DNA from 3 places in the Streptomyces sp. M92 genome. Region 1 is predicted to be linked to each of the others. Evidence: riboswitches for the same ligand, from Rfam matches in the RefSeq annotation. Region 1 holds a riboswitch; each other region holds the start of a gene.

Region 1 (6,861 bases):
GAGCGGCTGCGCCCGAAGTTCGCACTCCCCGTCGCACAACACGGTCTCAGCGCGTACTACGGCCAGGCCGGCATCAACTGGATGTCCGTGCACAGCGGCATCGACTTCCCCGTGGCGTACGGCACGACGGTGATGGCCGCGACCGACGGCACCGTCCGCACGCAGTACAACTCCGCGTACGGCAACATGATGATCGTGACCGCGAAGGACGGCACGGAGACCTGGTACTGCCACCTCTCCAGCTACCAGGTGCCCTCCGGTACGACGGTGAAGGCCGGCGACGCCATCGCGTTCTCCGGAAACTCGGGCAACTCGACCGGCCCGCACCTGCACTTCGAGGTGCGCCCCTCGGGCGGTTCGGCCATCGACCCGCTCTCCTGGCTGCGCAGCCACGGCCTCAACCCGACGTAGCGGAGTAACGTCTCAGCAGCCCCGCCGAGCGGGGTCCGAGCCCTACGGCCCGGCCCCCCTGACCCGGACGCGACACCTCAGAGCTTCTCCACCGGCGCGTACCGCAGCAGCAGCCGCTTCGGCTTGGTGTCCCCGAAGTCGATCGTCGCCTCGGCGTTGCTCCCCGTGCCCTTGATCCCGACCACCGTGCCCAGCCCGAACTGGTCGTGCGTGACCCGGTCGCCCACGGCCAGCGACACCGCCGGCTGGTCGGCCGCGGCGGACCGGCGGGTGGCGAAGCCGGAGGCGCCCGACGCCGAGGAGCGGGAGCGGGACGACGACAGCGAGGCGGCCACCGCGGAGACCGGCGCGGCGGGCGCGGGCCCGTTCGCCCCGGTCCGCTTCCACTCCAGGTGGGGCGTGGGAATCTCCTCCAGGAAGCGCGAGGGCGGGTTGTACGACGGCTGGCCCCAGGCGCTGCGCAGTGTGGACCGGGTCAGGTACAGCCGCTCACGGGCACGGGTGATGCCGACGTACGCCAGGCGGCGCTCCTCCTCCAGCTCCTTGGTCTGGCCGAGGGCGCGCATGTGCGGGAAGACGCCGTCCTCCATGCCGGTGAGGAAGACGACCGGGAACTCCAGGCCCTTCGCGGTGTGCAGGGTCATGAGGGTGACGACGCCGTCGCCGTCCTCCTCGTCGGGGATCTGGTCGGAGTCGGCGACGAGGGCGACCTTCTCCAGGAAGTCCGCCAGGGTCCCGGTCTCCTCGCCCTCACCCTCACCCTGCTCCTGCTCGAACTCCAGAGCGACGGCCGCGAGTTCCTGGAGGTTCTCGATGCGGGTCTCGTCCTGCGGGTCGGTGGAGGCCTGCAGCTCGGCGAGGTAGCCGGTGCGCTCGAGGATCGCCTCCAGCACGGTCGCCGGTCCGGCGCCGGACTCGACGACGGTGAGGAGGTCCTCCATGAGGGTGTTGAACCGCTTGACGGCGTTGGCGGAGCGCGCGGCCATGCCGTACGCCTCGTCGACGCGCCTGAGTGCCTGCGCGAAGCTGATCTTCTCGCGCTGGGCGAGGGCGTCGATCATCGCCTCGGCGCGGTCGCCGATGCCGCGCTTGGGAACGTTGAGGATGCGGCGCAGCGGCACCGAGTCCTCGGGGTTGGCCAGCACCCGCAGGTAGGCCAGGACATCCCGGACCTCCTTGCGCTCGTAGAAGCGGACACCGCCGACGACCTTGTAGGGCAGGCCGACGCGGATGAAGACCTCTTCGAAGACGCGGGACTGCGCGTTGGTGCGGTAGAAGACGGCGACGTCTCCGGCCTTGGCCTCACCCGCGTCCGTGAGGCGGTCTATCTCGTCGGCGACGAACTGGGCCTCGTCGTGCTCGGTGTCGGCGACGTACCCGGTGATCCGCGAGCCGGCGCCCTGGTTGGTCCACAGGTTCTTCGGGCGTCGGGACTCATTGCGCTCGATGACCGCGTTGGCGGCGCTGAGGATGGTCTGGGTAGAGCGGTAGTTCTGCTCCAGGAGGATCGTGGTCGCGTCCGGGTAGTCCTCCTCGAACTGGAGGATGTTGCGGATGGTGGCGCCGCGGAAGGCATAGATCGACTGGTCGGCGTCGCCCACCACGCACAGCTCGGCGGGCGGGACCTCGGCCTCGGGCGGCACGTCGACGGGGTGTTCGGCGGGGGTGCCGACCAGCTCGCGCACCAGGGCGTACTGGGCGTGGTTGGTGTCCTGGTACTCGTCGACCAGGACGTGCCGGAAGCGGCGGCGGTAGTGCTCGGCGACGTCCGGGAAGGCGCGCAGCAGGTTGACCGTCGTCATGATCAGGTCGTCGAAGTCGAGGGCGTTGGCCTCGCGCAGCCGCGACTGGTACATGGCGTAGGCCTGGGCGAGCGTCTTCTCGAAACCGTCGGCCGCCTGGGCGGCGAAATCCTCCTCGTCGATCAGCTCGTTCTTCAGGTTGCTGATCTTGGCGCTGAAGGACTTGGGCGGGAAGCGCTTGGGGTCCAGGTCGAGGTCGCGGCAGACCAGGGCCATCAGGCGCTTGGAGTCGGCGGCGTCGTAGATCGAGAAGGACGACGTGAAGCCGAGCCGCTTCGACTCGCGGCGCAGGATGCGGACACAGGCGCTGTGGAAGGTCATCACCCACATCGCGTTCGCCCGCGGGCCGACGAGCTGCTCGACACGCTCCTTCATCTCACCCGCGGCCTTGTTGGTGAAGGTGATCGCGAGGATCTGGCCGGGGTGGACGCCGCGCTCGGCGAGCAGGTGGGCGATGCGGTGGGTGAGCACGCGCGTCTTGCCGGAGCCGGCACCGGCCACGATGAGCAGCGGGGAGCCGGAGTGGACGACGGCGGCGCGCTGGTTCTCGTTCAGCCCCTCCAGGAGCGCGGCCGGGTCCAGGGCGGGGCGGGGGGCGCCGTCCCGGTAGTACTGGTCCCGGTCCGGAGGCACGTCGAACTTCCCGCCGAACAGATCGTGCGGGACCGGCTCCGGTCCGTGATCGTCCTCGGGCGGCGGCGGAGGTTCTTCCTCGTGACCGCGGGGGGTCTGGAGGCTCGCCAGGAAGCTGTCGTCAAAGAGGCTGCTCATCGCTCTCCGAGTCTAGGGCGCCCCACCGACAACCGGTCCCCGCCCCGGAGAATGGCCGCGATCCCCGCACCGGACACGCGCCGCGACCGAACGGCACACCATGCGTGACCCTCTCACCGAAGGTCACGAAAATGTATCGGGCATATCACCCACCAACCTTCACAGCCGCCACACGAGTTGGCTACGGTGCGGGCAGGCCGCACGCCCCCTCCGGCGAACCTCGCCGGGCCGCGCGGCCTCCGCCGAGTCCGGCGTGCCCGCACGGCGCCCGGAGCCGGGGACCCAACCGAGAACCTCGGGGTGAATCGGCACACGCCCCCTCGTCGGGGCGCACGCCGTAGGGCAACCCTTCCGGATCCACTCCGCCCGAACCCGACAGCTAACCCGGTAGGCGGATCTTTGGAAGGAGTCGCCTCCTTGGCGTCGCACCGCAGGCCGCGCCCCACGGGTACGCGCGTCGCAGGCATACGGACCCCCGCCCTCGCCACGGCCGCCCTCACCTCCGTGGCCCTGCTGTCCCAGACGGCCGACGCCACGCCGTCGGACGAGGACAGACCGAGCCTCGAAGAGGTCGAGAAGAAGGTCGACGACCTCTACCGGCAGGCGGGGTCGGCGACCGAGAAGTACAACGCGGCCAAGGAGAAGACCGCCAAGCAGCGCAAGCGCGTCAACAACCTCCTGAACGACGTCGCCCAGCGCACCCAGAAGCTCAACGAGGCGCGCGAGGAGCTGGGGTCCTTCGCCTCCGCCCAGTACCGCACGGGCGCCGCGGTCCCGCAGACCGCGACCTTCCTGCTCGCGGACTCGCCGCAGGACTACTTCGACCAGAACCAGCTGATGAGCCGGCTCACCGGCCGCCAGAAGGACGCGGTCGACGACTACGTCACGCAGCAGTCCGAGACGATGAAGAAGCGCCGGGAGGCCACCGAGAGCCTCCAGACGCTCACCGATTCGCAGAACGACCTGAAGACGGCCAAGGCCACCGTCCAGAAGAAGCTCGCCAACGCCCGTGAACTGCTGTCGGAGCTGACCGCCGAGGAGAAGGTCCGGCTCGCGGCGATCGAGAAGAAGAAGCAGGAGGAGGCCGCCCGCAAGGCCGCCGAGCTCGCGAAGCAGCAGGCGGAGGAGCGGGAGCGGCAGCAGCGGGAACGGGAGCAGGCGGACCGGCAGGAGAGCGGGTCCGGTGGTTCCGGCGGCACCTCCTCGGGCACCGGCGCGACCGAGCCCTCCGCACCGGACGCCTCCCACGGCACCAAGGCGGAGAAGGCACTCGCCTTCGCCCGCGCCCAGATCGGCAAGCCGTACGTCTGGGGCGCCACCGGCCCCGGTTCCTACGACTGCTCGGGACTGACCCAGGCCGCCTGGAAGGCCGCGGGCGTGACCCTGCCGCGCACCACCTACGACCAGGTGGACGCCGGCACGACCGTCCCCGTCTCCCAGGCGCAACCCGGTGACCTGGTGTTCTTCTACGACGACCTCAGCCACGTGGGCCTCTACATCGGCAACGGCATGATGATCCACGCCCCGAAGCCGGGCGCTTACGTGCGCGAGGAGTCGATCTACTACGACGGCGAGGGGTCGATCCACAGCGTGGTGCGCCCGGCCTGACCCGCCGCGCTCTCTAGCATCGGCTGCATGTCATCCGGCGCCGCTCCCACCTCCCCTGCCGCCCTCCACCCTCTGCGCGCCTGGTGGGCGCAGCGTCCGCCGGCGGCCGGTGCCGCGGTGATGGCGACCGGCATCCTGTCGGTCGGCCTGCACCTCACCGGCCACGAGATCCTGTCCCGGCTCGCCCTGGTCCTGGCCGGCACCGCCTGGTTGACCCTGGCGGCGAACTTCGTCTACCTGCTGCTGGTCGAGCGTGCGCAGTGGTTGACGCGGGCGGGGACACCGGGCGCGCTCACCGCCGTGGCCGCGACGACCGTGCTCGGCACCCGTATCTCACTGCTCGGCTGGACGCCCATGGCTGCGGTGCTGCTGGCGCTGGCGGCACTGCTGTGGCCGGGACTGCTGTTCCTCGTCGTGCGGCACTGGGGGCGCCGGATGCCCGGCGCGGTGTTCCTGGGCTGCGTCGCCACGGAGGGGCTCGCCGTGCTCGGTGCCACGCTCGCGGCGGCGACGACCACGCCGTGGCTGGCGCACGCGTCCCTGGTGCCGTTCTGGCTGGGCATCGTGCTCTACCTGATCGCGCTGTTCCGCTTCGATCTCCGGCAGGTGGCCCGAGGCTCGGGGGACCACTGGGTGGCGGGCGGCGCGCTCGCCATCTCGGCCCTCGCCGGCGCCAAGCTGCTCGCCGCCGCCGGGACGGGCATGTACCTGTGGAACGCGGACGACCAGGCCGTACTGCACGACGTGACCGTCTTCCTGCTCGTCCTCGACCTGGCCTGGTACGCCGTCCTGCTCGCCGCCGAGATCGCGTGGCCGCGGCTCCGCTACGACGTGCGCCGCTGGTCGACCGTCTTCCCGCTCGGCATGACGGCGGCGGCGACGCTGTCCGTCGCCGCCGCCGTCGACGTGCCGTGGCTGGACGCCCCGGGTCAGGCGCTGCTGTGGGTCGCGGTCGCCGCGTGGCTGGCGGTCGCGGCGGGGGCACTCCTCCAGGGCCGGGCCGGGCTGCGGTCGGCCGGCGCGGGCCCGGCGGCTGTCAGGTCCACAGCACGGCGATGAAGATGTTCGCCACGGTCAGCAGCCCCACCAGCCCGAACAGCGGCTTCTCCACCTTCTCGTCGTCGCGCTTCACGTAGACCAGTCCGAGGATCACGATCAGCAGGGCGAGCTTCACACCCATCTTGATGTTGTCGACGGACTGGTCGTCGGCCTGGTTGAGGCCGATCAGGACGACACCGGTGACCAGCATCGTCAGCGCGCCGTGCAGCATCGCGGGAACGAAACGGGCCGTGCCCTGGCCCATGGCCTTCATCTGGGTCAGGAAGCCGCCCAGGAGCGACGCGATGCCGATGATGTGCAGACCGACGAAGATGTGGATGAGTACGTCCATGAGGCCGGAGCCTAATCAGGGGGCCGGACACGCTCCGACACCGGCCCGTCCGGACCGCGGCGCCGCACTCCGCGCTCCGGCGCATATATGCGTCCCCTAGCACCTCGCCTGCCCCTCCCGCCCCTGATCCGGCACATCGGTCATCACCCAGCGTGAAGACGACGGCCGCGGGACGGGCCCACGTTCACATACGGTCGCCCACCGGACCGGTACCGCCAGTTCCGCACAACCCGTCACCGGACCGTTACCGTCACGCCTAGCGTCCTCCCCCGGGCAGGCCCAGCCGAGTCGTACGGAAGGACGTGGAGCGCAGTGGGAAGGCACCGCAGGCCGCGACAGCGCATGACGGGCGGCGGAAGAGCCCGTACGGCGGCCACCATCACCCTGGCCGGTGCGGCCACCGCGACCGGCCTGGGCGGCGGCACCGGCCACGCCGAGCCGGAGCAGACACCGGCTCAGGTCAAGGCCGAGGTGGACAAGCTCTACCAGGAGGCGGAGGTCGCCACCGAGAAGTACAACGGCGCCAAGGAGAAGGCGGACGCCGCCGAGCAGCGCCTCGAGGAACTGCGGGACGAGGTGGCCCGCAAGGAGGACCGGCTGAACTCCGCGCGCGAGGATCTCGGCACGGTCGCGGCGGCCCAGTACCGGAGCGGAAGCCTCGACCCGGCGCTGCGACTCATGCTCTCCGCCGACCCCGACCGGTACCTCGACGGCGCCGCCTTCGCCGAGCGGGCGGGCAGCCGGCAGCAGGCCACCGTGGGCCGGGTGCGCAAGGAACTGCGGGAGATCAAGCAACTGCGCGGCGCCGCACGCGTCGAGGTGGCGTCGCTGAAGTCACGCCGGGAGGAGCTGAAACGTCACCGCGAGACGATCACCGGC
Region 2 (6,861 bases), 4.7 Mb from region 1:
CCTGAGAGCGGCCGCCCGCGCCTACCGGGACGCGATCAGGGAGGTGGAGGCATGACCGGCCCCGCGCCCGCCCCGGCCCCCGAGCTGTTCACCTGGGAGTTCGCCGCCGACCCCTACCCCGCCTACGCCTGGCTGCGCGAGCACGCCCCGGTGCACCGCACCCGGCTGCCCAGCGGAGTGGAGGCCTGGCTGGTCACCCGGTACGCGGACGCCAGGCAGGCGCTCGCCGACCCGCGGCTGTCCAAGAACCCGGCCCACCACGACGAGCCCGCGCACGCCAAGGGCAAGACCGGCATTCCGGGGGAGCGGAAGGCCGAGCTGATGACCCACCTGCTGAACATCGACCCGCCGGACCACACCCGGCTGCGCCGGCTGGTCAGCAAGGCGTTCACACCCCGCCGGGTCGCGGAGTTCGCGCCGCGGGTGCAGGAGCTGGCGGACGACCTCATCGACCGGTTCGCGCGGACCGGGAGCGCCGACCTGATCCACGAGTTCGCCTTCCCGCTGCCCATCTACGCCATCTGCGACCTGCTCGGCGTCCCCCGCGAGGACCAGGACGACTTCCGGGACTGGGCGGGCATGATGATCCGTCACGGGGGAGGCCCCCGGGGCGGGGTCGCGCGGTCGGTGAAGAAGATGCGGGGCTATCTGGCCGACCTCATCCACCGCAAGCGGGCCGCGCTGCCGCCCGAGCCCGGCCCCGGCGAGGACCTGATCTCCGGCCTCATCCGCGCCTCCGACCACGGCGAGCACCTCACCGAGAACGAGGCCGCGGCGATGGCCTTCATCCTTCTCTTCGCCGGCTTCGAGACCACCGTCAACCTGATCGGCAACGGTACGTACGCCCTGCTCACCCACCCCGAGCAGCGGGACCGCCTGCAGGCGTCCCTCGCCGCCGGCGAGCGGGGCCTGCTGGAGACCGGCGTCGAGGAACTCCTGCGCTACGACGGCCCGGTGGAGATGGCCACCTGGCGCTTCGCCACCCGGCCGCTCACCCTCGGCGGGCAGGACATCGCGCCCGGCGACCCCGTCCTCGTCGTCCTGGCCGCCGCCGACCGGGACCCGGAGCGCTTCACGGACCCGGACACCCTCGACCTCGCCCGCCGGGACAGCCAGCACCTGGGGTACGGACACGGCATCCACTACTGCCTCGGGGCCCCGCTCGCCCGGCTGGAGGGACAGACCGCGCTCGCCACGCTCCTCACCCGCCTCCCGGACCTCCGGCTCGCCGCGGAGCCCGGTGAACTGCGCTGGCGCGGCGGTCTCATCATGCGAGGCCTGCGCACCCTGCCCGTGTCCTTCACACCCGTCGCGGCATCGGCGGGTCATGGTGCGCCCCCGAAGTAAAAGTGACACGCGCTCAACTTTGTGATCTTCACGTGATCTGCGCGGCATGAACTTGTGACAAGCGATCATCTGCCTATACGTTCACGGATCAGCGTGGCCTGAGCGTTACCGCCGCGCGGTCCCCGCTGTCTCGTGAAAGGTCGTCGCATGCTCTCCGGGAACGGTCGTCACCGTCGCCCCCGCCAGGCTCCCGCCCTGGTCGTCGCCGCCGGAGTGACCGGCTCCGCCATCGCGATCCCCCTCCTCGGCGCCACCGGCGCCCACGCGGCCGACGGCGCGAACTGGGACCGGGTCGCCGAGTGCGAGACCGGCGGCGCCTGGAGCCAGAACAGCGGCAACGGGTACTACGGCGGCCTCCAGATCTCCCAGGAGGCCTGGGAGCGGTACGGCGGCCTGGAGTACGCGCGCAGCGCCGACCAGGCCAGCCGCTCGCAGCAGATCAGAGTCGCCGAGAACATACACGCGGACCAGGGCATCGCCTCCTGGCCGACCTGTGGTCTGCTCGCGGGACTGGGCAACGATTCGGGGGTCCTGGACGGCGGCACCGGTTCGGCCGGTGACGGTTCGTCGGGGACCGCGGATCCCTCGCCGACGCCCACCGCCCCGGAGGCGAGTGACCCGTCCGGCACGGCCGACCCGTCCGGTTCCACGAACCCGTCCGGCTCGACCGGTTCGGGCGAGACGTCCGAACCGGCCGCCGGGGCGTCTCCTTCGTCGTCCCCCGCGCCGACTTCTGACCCCTCGTCGACCAGTGAGGACGAAACGCCCAAGCCGGGCACTTCCGTCGAATCCGATTCCTCGGCGGGTGCCGACCCGCGGGAATCCGGCGGCCCGTCCACAGGAACCACCAAGGCCGATGGAACGGACAAGGTGGGGCAGAGTGACGGTGCGTCGACGGCCGCCGACGGTGGCGAGTCCGGTGCGGGGCGGCACCGCGGCGACAGTGCCGACGAGAGTGCGGCGAGCGGCCGTACGGACGGCCGTGCGGACGCCTCTTCGGGCCGGCACGCCTCGCGCGGTGAGGGTGAGGCGCGGGAGGCCGTGGACGGCGCCTACACGGTCCGTTCCGGAGACAGTCTCTGGGGCATCGCCGACTCCCTTGACCTCGACGGCGGGTGGCGTTCGCTCTACGCCGGCAACAAGGACGTCGTCGGCTCCGACCCGGACCACATCCTGCCCGGTCAGAAGCTCACGGTCACGGGCGAATCGGGCGAAAAGTAGGGGGAGTTCACGTCACGGTTAGAGACTTTATGTCCGTTTTGGATCTCGTGAGAGATAGGTCTCAGAAGCCGTGATCGTCTTTGAAAATCCGCGGAGCGCGTGTCTACGGTCATGACCGCTCGCCATCGCGGGCCCCGGCTGCCGCAACGCCGAATCCTGCCAGCGGCCGCACGGGAACAGTCGTCGCTTCGAGCGCCGCAGGCAGGAGCGGGGGAACCAAGGTAAGTGCCGCACCGGGCAGTTGAGCCGGAGCGGCTAGGGGTGGAGCCGAGTTCCGCGAGGGACCCGGCCGGGCAACTCAACCGGCCCGAACCCGACAGCTCACCTCGCAGGCGTCGGTGAGGGGATCAACCATGCTGTTTTCCGGCAAGGGCAAGCACCGCCGTCCGTCCAAGGCCACCCGTATCGTCGCCGTCGCCGGTGTCACCGGTGCCGCCGTCGCCGCCCCGCTGATGGCGGCCGGCAACGCCTCCGCCGCCACCGCGTCCGAGTGGGACGCCGTCGCGCAGTGCGAGTCCGGCGGCAACTGGTCCATCAACACCGGCAACGGTTACTACGGCGGTCTGCAGTTCTCCGCCTCCACCTGGGCCGGCTACGGCGGCACGCAGTACGCCGCGACCGCGGACCAGGCGACCAAGGCGCAGCAGATCGAGATCGCCGAGAAGGTGCTCGCGGGTCAGGGCAAGGGTGCCTGGCCGGTCTGCGGCACCGGCCTGTCGAACGCCGCGTACACCGGCGGCGGCTCCGAGAGCCAGGACAGCGGCTCCTCGCAGAGCCAGGACAGCGCCTCCACCGCCGAGCGCTCCACCGAGCAGAAGGCCTCCCGCTCCGACGAGCGTCCGGCCGCCGAGCCGAAGGCCGACAAGCCCGCCGAGAAGAAGACCGTCACCACCCCGACCGGCAAGAAGGTCGAGAAGGGCGACGGCGAGTACGAGGTCGTCAAGGGCGACACCCTCAGCTCGATCGCCGAGGAGCACGACGTGAAGGGCGGCTGGGCGAAGCTGTTCGAGCTGAACGGCGACATCGTCGACGACGCCGACCTGATCTACCCGGGCCAGCAGCTGCACCTGAAGTAAGCGGCGGCCCCCGTGACTCCCGCCCCGGTGCGTGTTCCCCCGTACGCACCGGGGCGGGTTTTTCGCGCCCTGGATCCAGCCCTGGATCCAGCCCCGGAATCACCCGTGATCCCGAACGGATTTTCGGAAACGTCTTTGTTCCGTTCGGAAACAATTTACTCTCGGTTCTGTCCAGCGGGTGGGCGATCGGCTGGCCGATCGCCCGGAGCCGGTTAGGCTCGGTCCCGCAGAGCCGCCGCGGTCCTCGGACCCGCGCGTCACACCGAAGCGTCACATTGAAGAAGGAGATGCTCGTGCCGTCCATCGACGTCGTCGTAGCCCGGGAAATCCTGGACTCCCGAGGCAACCCCACGGTCGAGGTCGAGGTCGGCCTCGACGACGGCAGCACGGGTCGTGCCGCCGTTCCCTCCGGCGCCTCCACCGGCGCCTTCGAGGCCATCGAACTCCGTGACGGCGATGCCGGCCGTTACCTGGGCAAGGGCGTCGAGAAGGCCGTCCTCGCCGTGATCGAGCAGATCGGCCCGGAGCTGGTCGGCTACGACGCCACCGAGCAGCGCCTGATCGACCAGGCCATGTTCGACCTGGACGCCACCGACAACAAGGGCTCGCTGGGCGCCAACGCCATCCTCGGCGTCTCCCTCGCCGTCGCCCACGCCGCCTCCGAGGCGTCCGACCTGCCGCTCTTCCGCTACCTGGGCGGCCCCAACGCGCACCTGCTGCCGGTGCCGATGATGAACATCCTGAACGGCGGCTCGCACGCCGACTCCAACGTGGACATCCAGGAGTTCATGATCGCCCCGATCGGCGCGGAGTCCTTCTCCGAGGCCCTGCGCTGGGGCGCCGAGGTCTACCACACCCTGAAGAAGGTCCTGAAGAGCAAGGGCCTGGCCACCGGCCTCGGCGACGAGGGCGGCTTCGCCCCGAACCTCGGCTCCAACCGCGAGGCCCTCGACCTCATCCTCGAGGCGATCAAGGAGGCCGGCTACACCCCCGGCGAGCAGATCGCCCTGGCGCTCGACGTGGCCGCCTCCGAGTTCTACAAGGACGGCGCCTACACCTTCGAGGGCAAGACGCGCTCCGCCGCCGAGATGACCGAGTACTACGCCGAGCTGGTCGACGCGTACCCGCTGGTCTCCATCGAGGACCCGCTGTTCGAGGACGACTGGGAGGGCTGGAAGACCATCACCGACAAGCTCGGTGACAAGGTCCAGCTCGTCGGCGACGACCTGTTCGTCACCAACCCGGAGCGCCTTGCCCGCGGCATCGACGAGAACGCCGCCAACGCCCTCCTCGTCAAGGTCAACCAGATCGGTTCGCTGACCGAGACCCTGGACGCCGTGGAGCTGGCCCAGCGCAACGGCTTCAAGTGCATGATGTCCCACCGCTCCGGCGAGACCGAGGACGTCACCATCGCCGACCTGGCCGTCGCCACCAACTGCGGCCAGATCAAGACCGGCGCCCCGGCCCGCTCCGAGCGCGTCGCCAAGTACAACCAGCTGCTGCGCATCGAGGAGATCCTCGACGACGCCGCGGTGTACGCCGGCCGCAGCGCGTTCCCCCGCTTCAAGGGCTGAGCACCGCCCTTGTAGGCAGCGTCGTACGTACGTCCCCGTACTCGGTCCCGTACCGTGTGCGGGGACGTACGCACGTGTGGACTGAAGGCGGGGACAGACATGGCGGTGAAGGACCGGGACCGTTTCTCCACCGCGACCAGGATCCGGATCATCGGGGAACAGACCGCGGCCCGGGTCTACCGCTCGCAGACCAAGCGCCAGGCCCGCCGCTCCCGCCTGACCGGCCGGGCCGCGCTGCTGGCGATGGTGCTCTGCTCGCTCGTCGTCGCCCTCGCCTACCCGATACGGCAGTACGTCGCCCAGCGCGCCGAGATCGCCGACCTCCGGCGGCAGCAGCAGGAGACCCGGGAGCGGGTCGAGGAGCTGCGCGACCTCAAGGCCCGCTGGCAGGACGACGCCTACGCCGAGCAGCAGGTCCGGCTGCGGCTGCACTACGTGATGCCGGGGGAGACGGGGTTCATCGTCGTCGACCCGGACGCGGCCCGGCAGGCCCGCGCCGAGGCGGGTGCCGCCGACCGTCCCTGGTACCGGAACGTGTGGGACGGCATCGACAAGGCCGACGCCGCCGCCGACCGGCGGTGAGCCGTGCGGGCAGCGCAACGACCGCACCGGCCGTGACTCAACAGGAAGACCAGCAGAAGACAGTCATGCAGACTCCCCCGCCGACCACCGAGCGCACCGAGCCCACCGACGCGGACGTCGAGGCGTTCGAGCAGCAGCTCGGACGCCCCCCGCGCGGCCTGCGCGCCATCGCCCACCGCTGCCCCTGCGGCCAGCCGGACGTCGTGGAGACGGCGCCGCGGCTGCCCGACGGCACGCCCTTCCCCACGCTGTACTACCTGACGTGCCCGAAGGCGGCCTCCGCGATCGGCACGCTGGAGGCGAACGGCGTGATGAAGGAGATGACCGAGCGCCTGGCCGCCGACCCGGAGCTGGCCGCCGCCTACCGGGCCGCGCACCAGGACTACATCCGGCGCCGCGACGAGATCGAGGAGCTGACCGGCTTCCCGAGCGCGGGCGGCATGCCGGACCGCGTGAAGTGCCTGCACGTCCTGGTCGCCCACTCGCTGGCGGCCGGTCCCGGCGTCAACCCGCTGGGCGACGAGGCGATCGCGATGCTGCCCGAGTGGTGGCGCAAGGGACCGTGCGTGACGGTTTCCGGGACGGACGGGACGGACGGGACGGACGGGGAGGACGCCAAGTGACCCGGGTCGCCGCCATCGACTGCGGCACGAACTCCATCCGCCTGCTGGTCGCCGACGCGCACCCGGAGACGGGCGAGCTGACCGACCTCGACCGCCGCATGACCATCGTGCGGCTCGGGCAGGGCGTCGACCGCACCGGGCGGCTGGCGCCCGAGGCGCTGGAGCGGACCTTCGCCGCCTGCCGCGAGTACGCCGCCGTCATCAAGGAGCACGGCGCCGAGCGGCTGCGCTTCGTGGCCACCTCCGCCTCCCGGGACGCGGAGAACCGGGACGTGTTCGTGCGCGGGGTGCTGGACATCCTCGGGGTGGAGCCGGAGGTCATCACCGGCGACCAGGAGGCCGAGTTCTCCTTCACCGGGGCCACCAAGGAGCTGGCCGGCCGCGACCACCTCGACAAGCCCTATCTGGTCGTCGACATCGGCGGCGGCTCGACCGAGT
Region 3 (6,861 bases), 2.1 Mb from region 1:
CGGCCGCTGATCATCGTCGTCAACGACAACGAGCGCTCCTACGCGCCGACCATCGGCGGTCTCGCCAACCACCTGGCGACCCTGCGCACCACCGACGGCTACGAGCGGATGCTGGCCTGGGGCAAGGACGTGCTCCAGCGCACGCCGGTGGTCGGCAACACCGTCTACGAGGCCCTGCACGGCGCGAAGAAGGGCTTCAAGGACGCCTTCGCCCCGCAGGGACTCTTCGAGGACCTGGGGCTGAAGTACGTCGGGCCCATCGACGGACACGACACCGGGGCGGTCGAGTCGGCGCTGCGGCGCGCGAAGCGCTTCCACGGGCCCGTACTGGTCCACTGCCTCACGGAGAAGGGCCGCGGCTACGAGCCCGCGCTGCGCGACGAGGCGGACCACTTCCACACCGTCGGCGCCATGGACCCGCTGACCTGCGCGCCGCTGACCCCCTCCGACGCGCCGTCCTGGACCTCGGTGTTCGGCGAGGAGATCGTGCGGATCGGCGAGGAGCGCGACGACGTCGTGGCGATCACCGCGGCGATGCTGCACCCGGTCGGCCTCGGCCCCTTCGCCGAGCGGTTCCCCGACCGGGTCTGGGACGTCGGCATCGCCGAACAGCACGCCGCCGTCTCCGCGGCAGGCCTCGCCACCGGCGGCCTCCACCCGGTCGTCGCCGTCTACGCCACCTTCCTCAACCGCGCCTTCGACCAGCTCCTGATGGACGTGGCCCTGCACCGCTGCGGCGTCACCTTCGTCCTGGACCGGGCCGGCGTCACCGGCGCCGACGGGCCCTCGCACAACGGCATGTGGGACATGTCGGTCCTCCAGGTCGTCCCGGGGCTGCGCATCGCCGCGCCGCGCGACGCCGACCAGCTGCGTGCCCAGCTGCGCGAGGCGGTCGCCGTCGACGACGCGCCGACCCTGGTGCGCTTCCCGAAGGAGTCCGTCGGTCCGGCCGTACCGGCCGTGGACCGGATCGGCGGCCTGGACGTCCTGCACACCGCCGACCGCCCCGAGGTGCTGCTCGTGGCCGTCGGGGTGATGGCGCCCGTGTGCCTCCGGGCCGCCGAGCTGCTCGAGGCCCGCGGCATCGGCTGCACCGTCGTCGACCCGCGCTGGGTCAAACCCGTCGACCCGGCGCTCGCGCCCCTGGCCGCCCGGCACCGCCTGGTGGCCGTCGTCGAGGACAACAGCCGGGCCGCCGGGGTGGGTTCGGCGGTGGCGCTGGCGCTCGGGGACGCCGAGGTCGACGTACCCGTGCGCCGCTTCGGTATCCCCGAGCAGTTCCTCGCGCACGCCAAGCGCGCCGAGGTGCTCGCCGACATCGGTCTCACCCCGGTCGAGATCGCCGGCCGGATCGGCGCGAGCCTGGCCGTCGCCGGACAGACCGGTCACGGCCCCACCGCCATGCCAGTGCAAGGAGAGAACTGAATGACCAAGGAGTTCGACCTCACCGCGCTCCTGGCCGAGCGCGGAGCCGAACGGTACGAGCTGCACGGCAAGTACCTCAACCACCAGCAGCCGCGCATGCTGCGCACCATCGGCTTCGACAAGGTCTACGAGCGGGCCGAGGGCGCGCACTTCTGGGACGCGGACGGCAACGACTACCTGGACATGCTCGCCGGGTTCGCGGTGATGGGCCTGGGCCGCCACCACCCCGTCGTCCGCAAGGCACTGCACGACGTCCTCGACGCCTCGCTCGCCGACCTGACCCGCTTCGACTGCCCGCCGCTGCCCGGACTGCTGGCCGAGAAGCTGCTGTCGTACAGTCCCCACCTGGACCGCGTCTTCTTCGGCAACAGCGGCACGGAGGCGGTGGAGACCGCGCTGAAGTTCGCCCGGTACGCGACCGGCAGACCGAGGATCCTGTACTGCGCGCACGCCTTCCACGGACTGACCACCGGTTCGCTCTCCGTCAACGGCGAGGACAGCTTCCGCGACGGCTTCGCACCGCTGCTGCCCGACACCTCCGTCCCGCTCGGGGACGTGGACGCACTGGCGCGGGAGCTGAAGAAGGGCGACGTGGCCGCGCTGATCGTGGAACCCGTGCAGGGCAAGGGCGTGCACGAGGCACCGCCCGGTTATCTGCGCGCCGCGCAGGAACTGCTGCACCGGCACAAGGCCCTGCTGATCGCCGACGAGGTGCAGACGGGGCTGGGCCGGACCGGGAGGTTCTACGCCTTCCAGCACGAGGACGGCGTCGAGCCGGACCTGGTGTGCGTGGCCAAGGCGCTGTCCGGCGGGTACGTGCCCGTGGGGGCCACGCTGGGCAAGGACTGGATCTTCCAGAAGGTGTACTCCTCGATGGACCGGGTCCAGGTCCACTCGGCGAGCTTCGGGTCCAACGCGCAGGCCATGGCCGCCGGGCTCGCGGTCCTGTCCGTGATGGAGAACGAGGAGATCGTCGCGAACGCCGCCGCGGTCGGTGAGCGGCTGAAGTCCCGGCTCGCGGCGCTGGTGGACCGCTACGAGCTGCTCGCCGACGTCCGGGGCCGGGGGCTGATGATCGGCATCGAGTTCGGCCGGCCCCGGTCCCTGAAGCTGCGCAGCCGCTGGACGATGCTCCAGGCGGCCCGGAAGGGGCTCTTCGCGCAGATGGTCGTGGTGCCGTTGCTCCAGCGCCACCACATCCTGACCCAGGTGTCCGGCGACCATCTGGAGGTGATCAAACTGATCCCGCCCCTGATCATCGACATGGCGGACGCGGACCGGTTCGTGGACGCCTTCACCGAGGTGATGGAGGACGCGCACAACGGCGGCGGCCTGATGTGGGACTTCGGCAAGACGCTGGTCAAGCAGGCGGTCGCCAACCGTTAGGGGGCCGCGGCGGAAGCGCCGCCCGAGGCTCTTTGCCTCACAGGCAAGAAAATTGCCTGCCGGGCAATGTTCGGGCTGAATGGGAGGCATGACCTCCCACGAGTCCGGTCCCCCGGCCGATGCGGTGTCCGTCGTGGCGCCGCAGCTGCGGGCCCTGCGGCGCCGGGCCGCCCTCACCCTGGAGGCCGCGGCCCGTGCCGCCGGGCTGTCGCCCGCGCACCTCTCCCGGCTGGAGACCGGGCAGCGCCAGCCCTCGCTGCCGATGCTCCTGTCCCTCGCCCGTGTCTACGGTACGACCGTCTCGGAGCTGCTCGGCGAGACGGCCGCGGACCGGGAGGCGGTCGTGCGGGCCGACGCCATGGAACCGACCTTCGCCGGCGGCTGGACGTACTGGCAGGCCGGTGGGGCCGGCCGCGGCATGCAGGCCCTGCGCGTGCACGTGCCGCACGGCTCCCAGGGCGACATCGTGCGGGTGCACCCGGGCGAGGAGTGGATCCACGTCCTGCGGGGCCGGCTGCGACTCCGGCTCGGGGACGCGGTGCACCGGCTCGGCCCGGGCGACAGCGCGCACTTCGACTCGCTGACCCCGCACCGCATCGCCGCCCGGGACGCCGACGGGGTCGACCTCCTCTTCGTCCACACGCTGCTCCAGAGCCCGACGGCGGCGCTGTGCCTGGGACCGGCCACCACGCCGGGCCACCCCTTCCCTGGAGAGACATCATGAACATGCAGGAAAAGTGGCCGCGCGCGGTCTGGGTGCGGCTCTTCATCTACCTCGTCGTGGGGCACGTGCTGGCGGCCTTCATCTACCTGCTCTTCGAGGTGGGTGCCAACAGCGGGTGAGTGGCCGCCTCAGTCCAGCATCCGCTCGCGCAGCCGCTCCCGGGTCTGCGGAGTGATCCGCAGGCCCTTCTCCAGGTAGGCGTCGACGCCGCCCCAGGTCTGCTCGACGGTCTCGAAGGCCGCCGCCAGGTACTCGGCGCGGGCGTCGAAGAGGGGGCTGAGCAGCTCCATGACCTCGGGGGAGTAGGCGGAGGCGGCGGTGCTGCTGCGGCGCACCTTGTAGCGGCGGTGCGTGGCGTTCGACTTCAGGTAGTCCTCGGCGACGGCGTCGCGCTCGACGCCGAGGGCGAGCAGCGTGACCGCGATCGACAGGCCCGCGCGGTCCTTGCCGGCCGCGCAGTGCATCAGGGCGGGGACGCTGTCCTCGGCGAGCGCGTGCAGCACCCGGGAGTGCTCCGCCGTGCGCTCCTTGATGATCATGCGGTACGAGTCGATCATTCGCTGGGCGCCCTTGCCGTCCGCGAGGATCTCGCGCAGCTGGTCGAGGTCGCCGTCGCGGACCATTTTCCAGAACTCGGCGCCGTCGGCCGGGTCGCTCAGCGGCAGGTTCACATTGCGCACGCCCGGAAGCTCGACGTCCGGGCCGTCGAGCTTCTGGTCGGCGGCGTTGCGGAAGTCGAAGATCGTGTGCAGACCCAGCGAGGACAGGAACGCGGCGTCCTCCCCGGTGGCGTGCGCGAGGTGGCCGCTGCGGAACAGCACCCCCTGCCGCACCCTCCGTCCGTCCACGGTCGGCAGCCCGCCCACGTCGCGGAAGTTGCGCACCCCGGCCAGCTCGGGTTCGGTCGACGGCACCTGCTGCGTCACGGGGGCTCCTCCCACTCCGCCCCGCCTGCGCCACTCGCCGACGGGTGCCACTCGACGATACGGCACGGTGCGGAGACGCAGGGGCGAAGTGAACCGACTGGGCCACGTCTGGGCCTTCTGCCCGAAATAGAGCCTTAATCCCAACTCGGTCCGGAATAAAAGGGGCTGAGGGAGACACGCGTGAGCAGCGTCATATCCGTGACGGTGCGTTGCCCGTCATGTTCACGTAATCCAGCTGGTTTCCAGGGCCGTTCACGGGAAACGGCTCCTCGGGAATCGACGGAGTGTGACGGCCGCTCCCGGTAATGGATCAACCGGAACACCCGTCGACGGAACCCCTCGCTTGTCCCTGTGCGTCTTGGTCCCTTACGTTCACCACCGATCCGGACGGACGCCTAATCCTGCCGCCGACCGGAGCCCGCATTCATCCACCACCCGTACACGGCAGGAGCGGGGGACCCACAGGTAACACCGCCTGTTCCGGTTCCCGGAACGGCTTGGGGTAAAGCCGCGTCTCGGCGCGGCCGGGCATCTCCAGCCCGAACCCGACAGCTCACCTCGCAGGCGCCGGAGAGGAATTCGCCATGCCCGCGAAGGGTAAGCACCGCCGTACCAAGGCCATGCGCCTGACCCGTGCCATCGCCGTCGCCGGAACCGGCGGCGCCGCGCTGGCGCTCCCGCTGATGGGTGCCGCCGGCGCCCAGGCCGCCCCCGCTCAGTCCGTCTCCGAGCAGGCCGTGCAGTCCGTTCCGACGTCGGCGAAGAAGGCCGCCGCCGAGAAGAACTCCGACTCGCGCACGTACACCGTGAAGAGCGGTGACTACCTCTCGAAGATCGCCGACGAGCAGGACGTCGACGGCGGCTGGAAGAAGCTCTACGCGGACAACCGCGAGGCCGTCGGGTCCGACCCGTCGCTGATCCACCCGGGCCTGGAGCTCACGCTCGGCGGACAGGCCGCCAAGGCCGAGCGGCCCGCTGCCGAGAAGCCCGCCCAGACCGAGCAGAAGCCGTCCGCCGAGAAGACCGAGTCGGCCGAGGCCGAGAAGTCCTCGGACGCCGGGAAGGCCTCCTCGGACTCCGGCTCCTCCGGCACGAGCACCCAGTCCGCCGGCACCACCAGCGGCTTCACCTCGCCGGTCCCGAGCGGCACCATCGGCACCCCGTACCACCAGTCGGGCAGCATGTGGTCCAGCGGCTACCACACCGGCACCGACTTCGTCGTGCCGACCGGCACCTCCCTCAAGGCCGTCGGCGCGGGCACCGTCGTCTCCGCCGGCTGGGGCGGCGCCTACGGCAACCAGGTCGTCATCCAGCTCGCCGACGGCCACTACGCCCAGTACGCCCACCTGTCCTCCCTCTCCGTCTCGGCCGGTCAGTCCGTGACGGCGGGTCAGCAGATCGGCCTGTCGGGCGCCACCGGCAACGTGACCGGCCCGCACCTGCACTTCGAGATCCGCACCACCCCGGACTACGGCTCGGACGTGGACCCGATCGCGTACCTGCGCTCGCACGGCGTCTCTCTCTGACAGCCGTTCCGGCGCGGCCCCGCGCCACCGAAGGCCGGACCCGGATCCCCGGGTCCGGCCTTCGGCCTGTCCGCACTCCGGCCCGTCCGTCCGCCGACGTATTCCTGAATTGGTGAACACTTTAGGCGTGGTGTTTCTCACCGGCCGTCAACCCTTTCCTACGGTCGCGTAGGTCACATTCCGAGGTGAATGATGGGCCGATGTGGCAGACGATTCGAAGAGTGACAGCAGAACAGTGATCGGGTCGTACGTGGCGGTGGGGGACAGCTTCACCGAGGGCGTCGGCGACCCCGGCCCCGACGGGGCGTTCGTCGGCTGGGCCGACCGGTTCGCCGTACTGCTCGCGGACCGGCGCCCCGAGGGCGACTTCACGTACACGAACCTCGCCGTACGCGGCAGGCTGCTCGACCAGATCGTGGCCGAGCAGGTGCCGCGGGCCGTCGAACTCGCGCCGGACCTGGTCTCGTTCTGCGCCGGCGGCAACGACATCATCCGGCCCGGCACCGACCCCGACGAGGTGGCCGAGCGGTTCGAGCGGGCGGTGGCCGCGCTGACCGCCGTCGCGGGCACCGTCCTGGTGACGACCGGATTCGACACCCGCGGGGTGCCCGTCCTCAAGCACCTGCGCGGCAAGATCGCCACGTACAACGGACACGTCCGTGCCGTCGCCGACCGCTACGGCTGCCCCGTGCTCGACCTGTGGTCGCTGCGCACGGTCCAGGACCGCAGGGCGTGGGACGCCGACCGGCTGCACCTGTCGCCGGAGGGCCACACGCGGGTGGCGCTGCGCGCCGGCCAGGTCCTCGGCCTGCCCGTCCCCGCCGACCCGGACCAGCCCTGGCCGCCGCTGCCGCCCCGCGGCACCCTGGACGTC

What was found. A riboswitch is a leader RNA that binds a small molecule or an ion and turns the genes downstream of it on or off. The one in region 1 is predicted to bind cyclic di-AMP.
Region 2: linked by a shared signal. The riboswitch ahead of M6G08_RS33955 (LysM peptidoglycan-binding domain-containing protein) and the one ahead of M6G08_RS12240 (C40 family peptidase) in region 1 are both predicted to bind cyclic di-AMP.
Region 3: linked by a shared signal. The riboswitch ahead of M6G08_RS21150 (M23 family metallopeptidase) and the one ahead of M6G08_RS12240 (C40 family peptidase) in region 1 are both predicted to bind cyclic di-AMP.

Annotation. Positions count from the first base shown of each region.
Region 1 covers NZ_CP101137.1:2,662,277-2,669,137, reverse strand. The annotation lists gene M6G08_RS12250 (M23 family metallopeptidase) at 1-411, shown strand, start outside; gene pcrA (DNA helicase PcrA) at 489-2,984, opposite strand; cyclic di-AMP (ydaO/yuaA leader) riboswitch at 3,215-3,394, shown strand; gene M6G08_RS12240 (C40 family peptidase) at 3,402-4,592, shown strand; gene M6G08_RS12235 (tellurite resistance/C4-dicarboxylate transporter family protein) at 4,620-5,651, shown strand; gene M6G08_RS12230 (hypothetical protein) at 5,629-5,982, opposite strand; gene M6G08_RS12225 (C40 family peptidase) at 6,295-6,861, shown strand, end outside.
Region 2 covers NZ_CP101137.1:7,359,909-7,366,769, reverse strand. The annotation lists gene M6G08_RS33970 (nucleoside triphosphate pyrophosphohydrolase) at 1-55, shown strand, start outside; gene M6G08_RS33965 (cytochrome P450 family protein) at 52-1,347, shown strand; gene M6G08_RS33960 (transglycosylase family protein) at 1,495-2,568, shown strand; cyclic di-AMP (ydaO/yuaA leader) riboswitch at 2,752-2,918, shown strand; gene M6G08_RS33955 (LysM peptidoglycan-binding domain-containing protein) at 2,922-3,644, shown strand; gene eno (phosphopyruvate hydratase) at 3,938-5,218, shown strand; gene M6G08_RS33945 (FtsB family cell division protein) at 5,318-5,800, shown strand; gene M6G08_RS33940 (DUF501 domain-containing protein) at 5,866-6,423, shown strand; gene M6G08_RS33935 (Ppx/GppA phosphatase family protein) at 6,420-6,861, shown strand, end outside.
Region 3 covers NZ_CP101137.1:4,720,521-4,727,381, forward strand. The annotation lists gene dxs (1-deoxy-D-xylulose-5-phosphate synthase) at 1-1,425, shown strand, start outside; gene M6G08_RS21130 (aspartate aminotransferase family protein) at 1,426-2,811, shown strand; gene M6G08_RS21135 (helix-turn-helix domain-containing protein) at 2,900-3,535, shown strand; gene M6G08_RS21140 (DUF6126 family protein) at 3,532-3,654, shown strand; gene M6G08_RS21145 (tyrosine-protein phosphatase) at 3,664-4,461, opposite strand; cyclic di-AMP (ydaO/yuaA leader) riboswitch at 4,884-5,043, shown strand; gene M6G08_RS21150 (M23 family metallopeptidase) at 5,046-5,987, shown strand; gene M6G08_RS21155 (SGNH/GDSL hydrolase family protein) at 6,223-6,861, shown strand, end outside.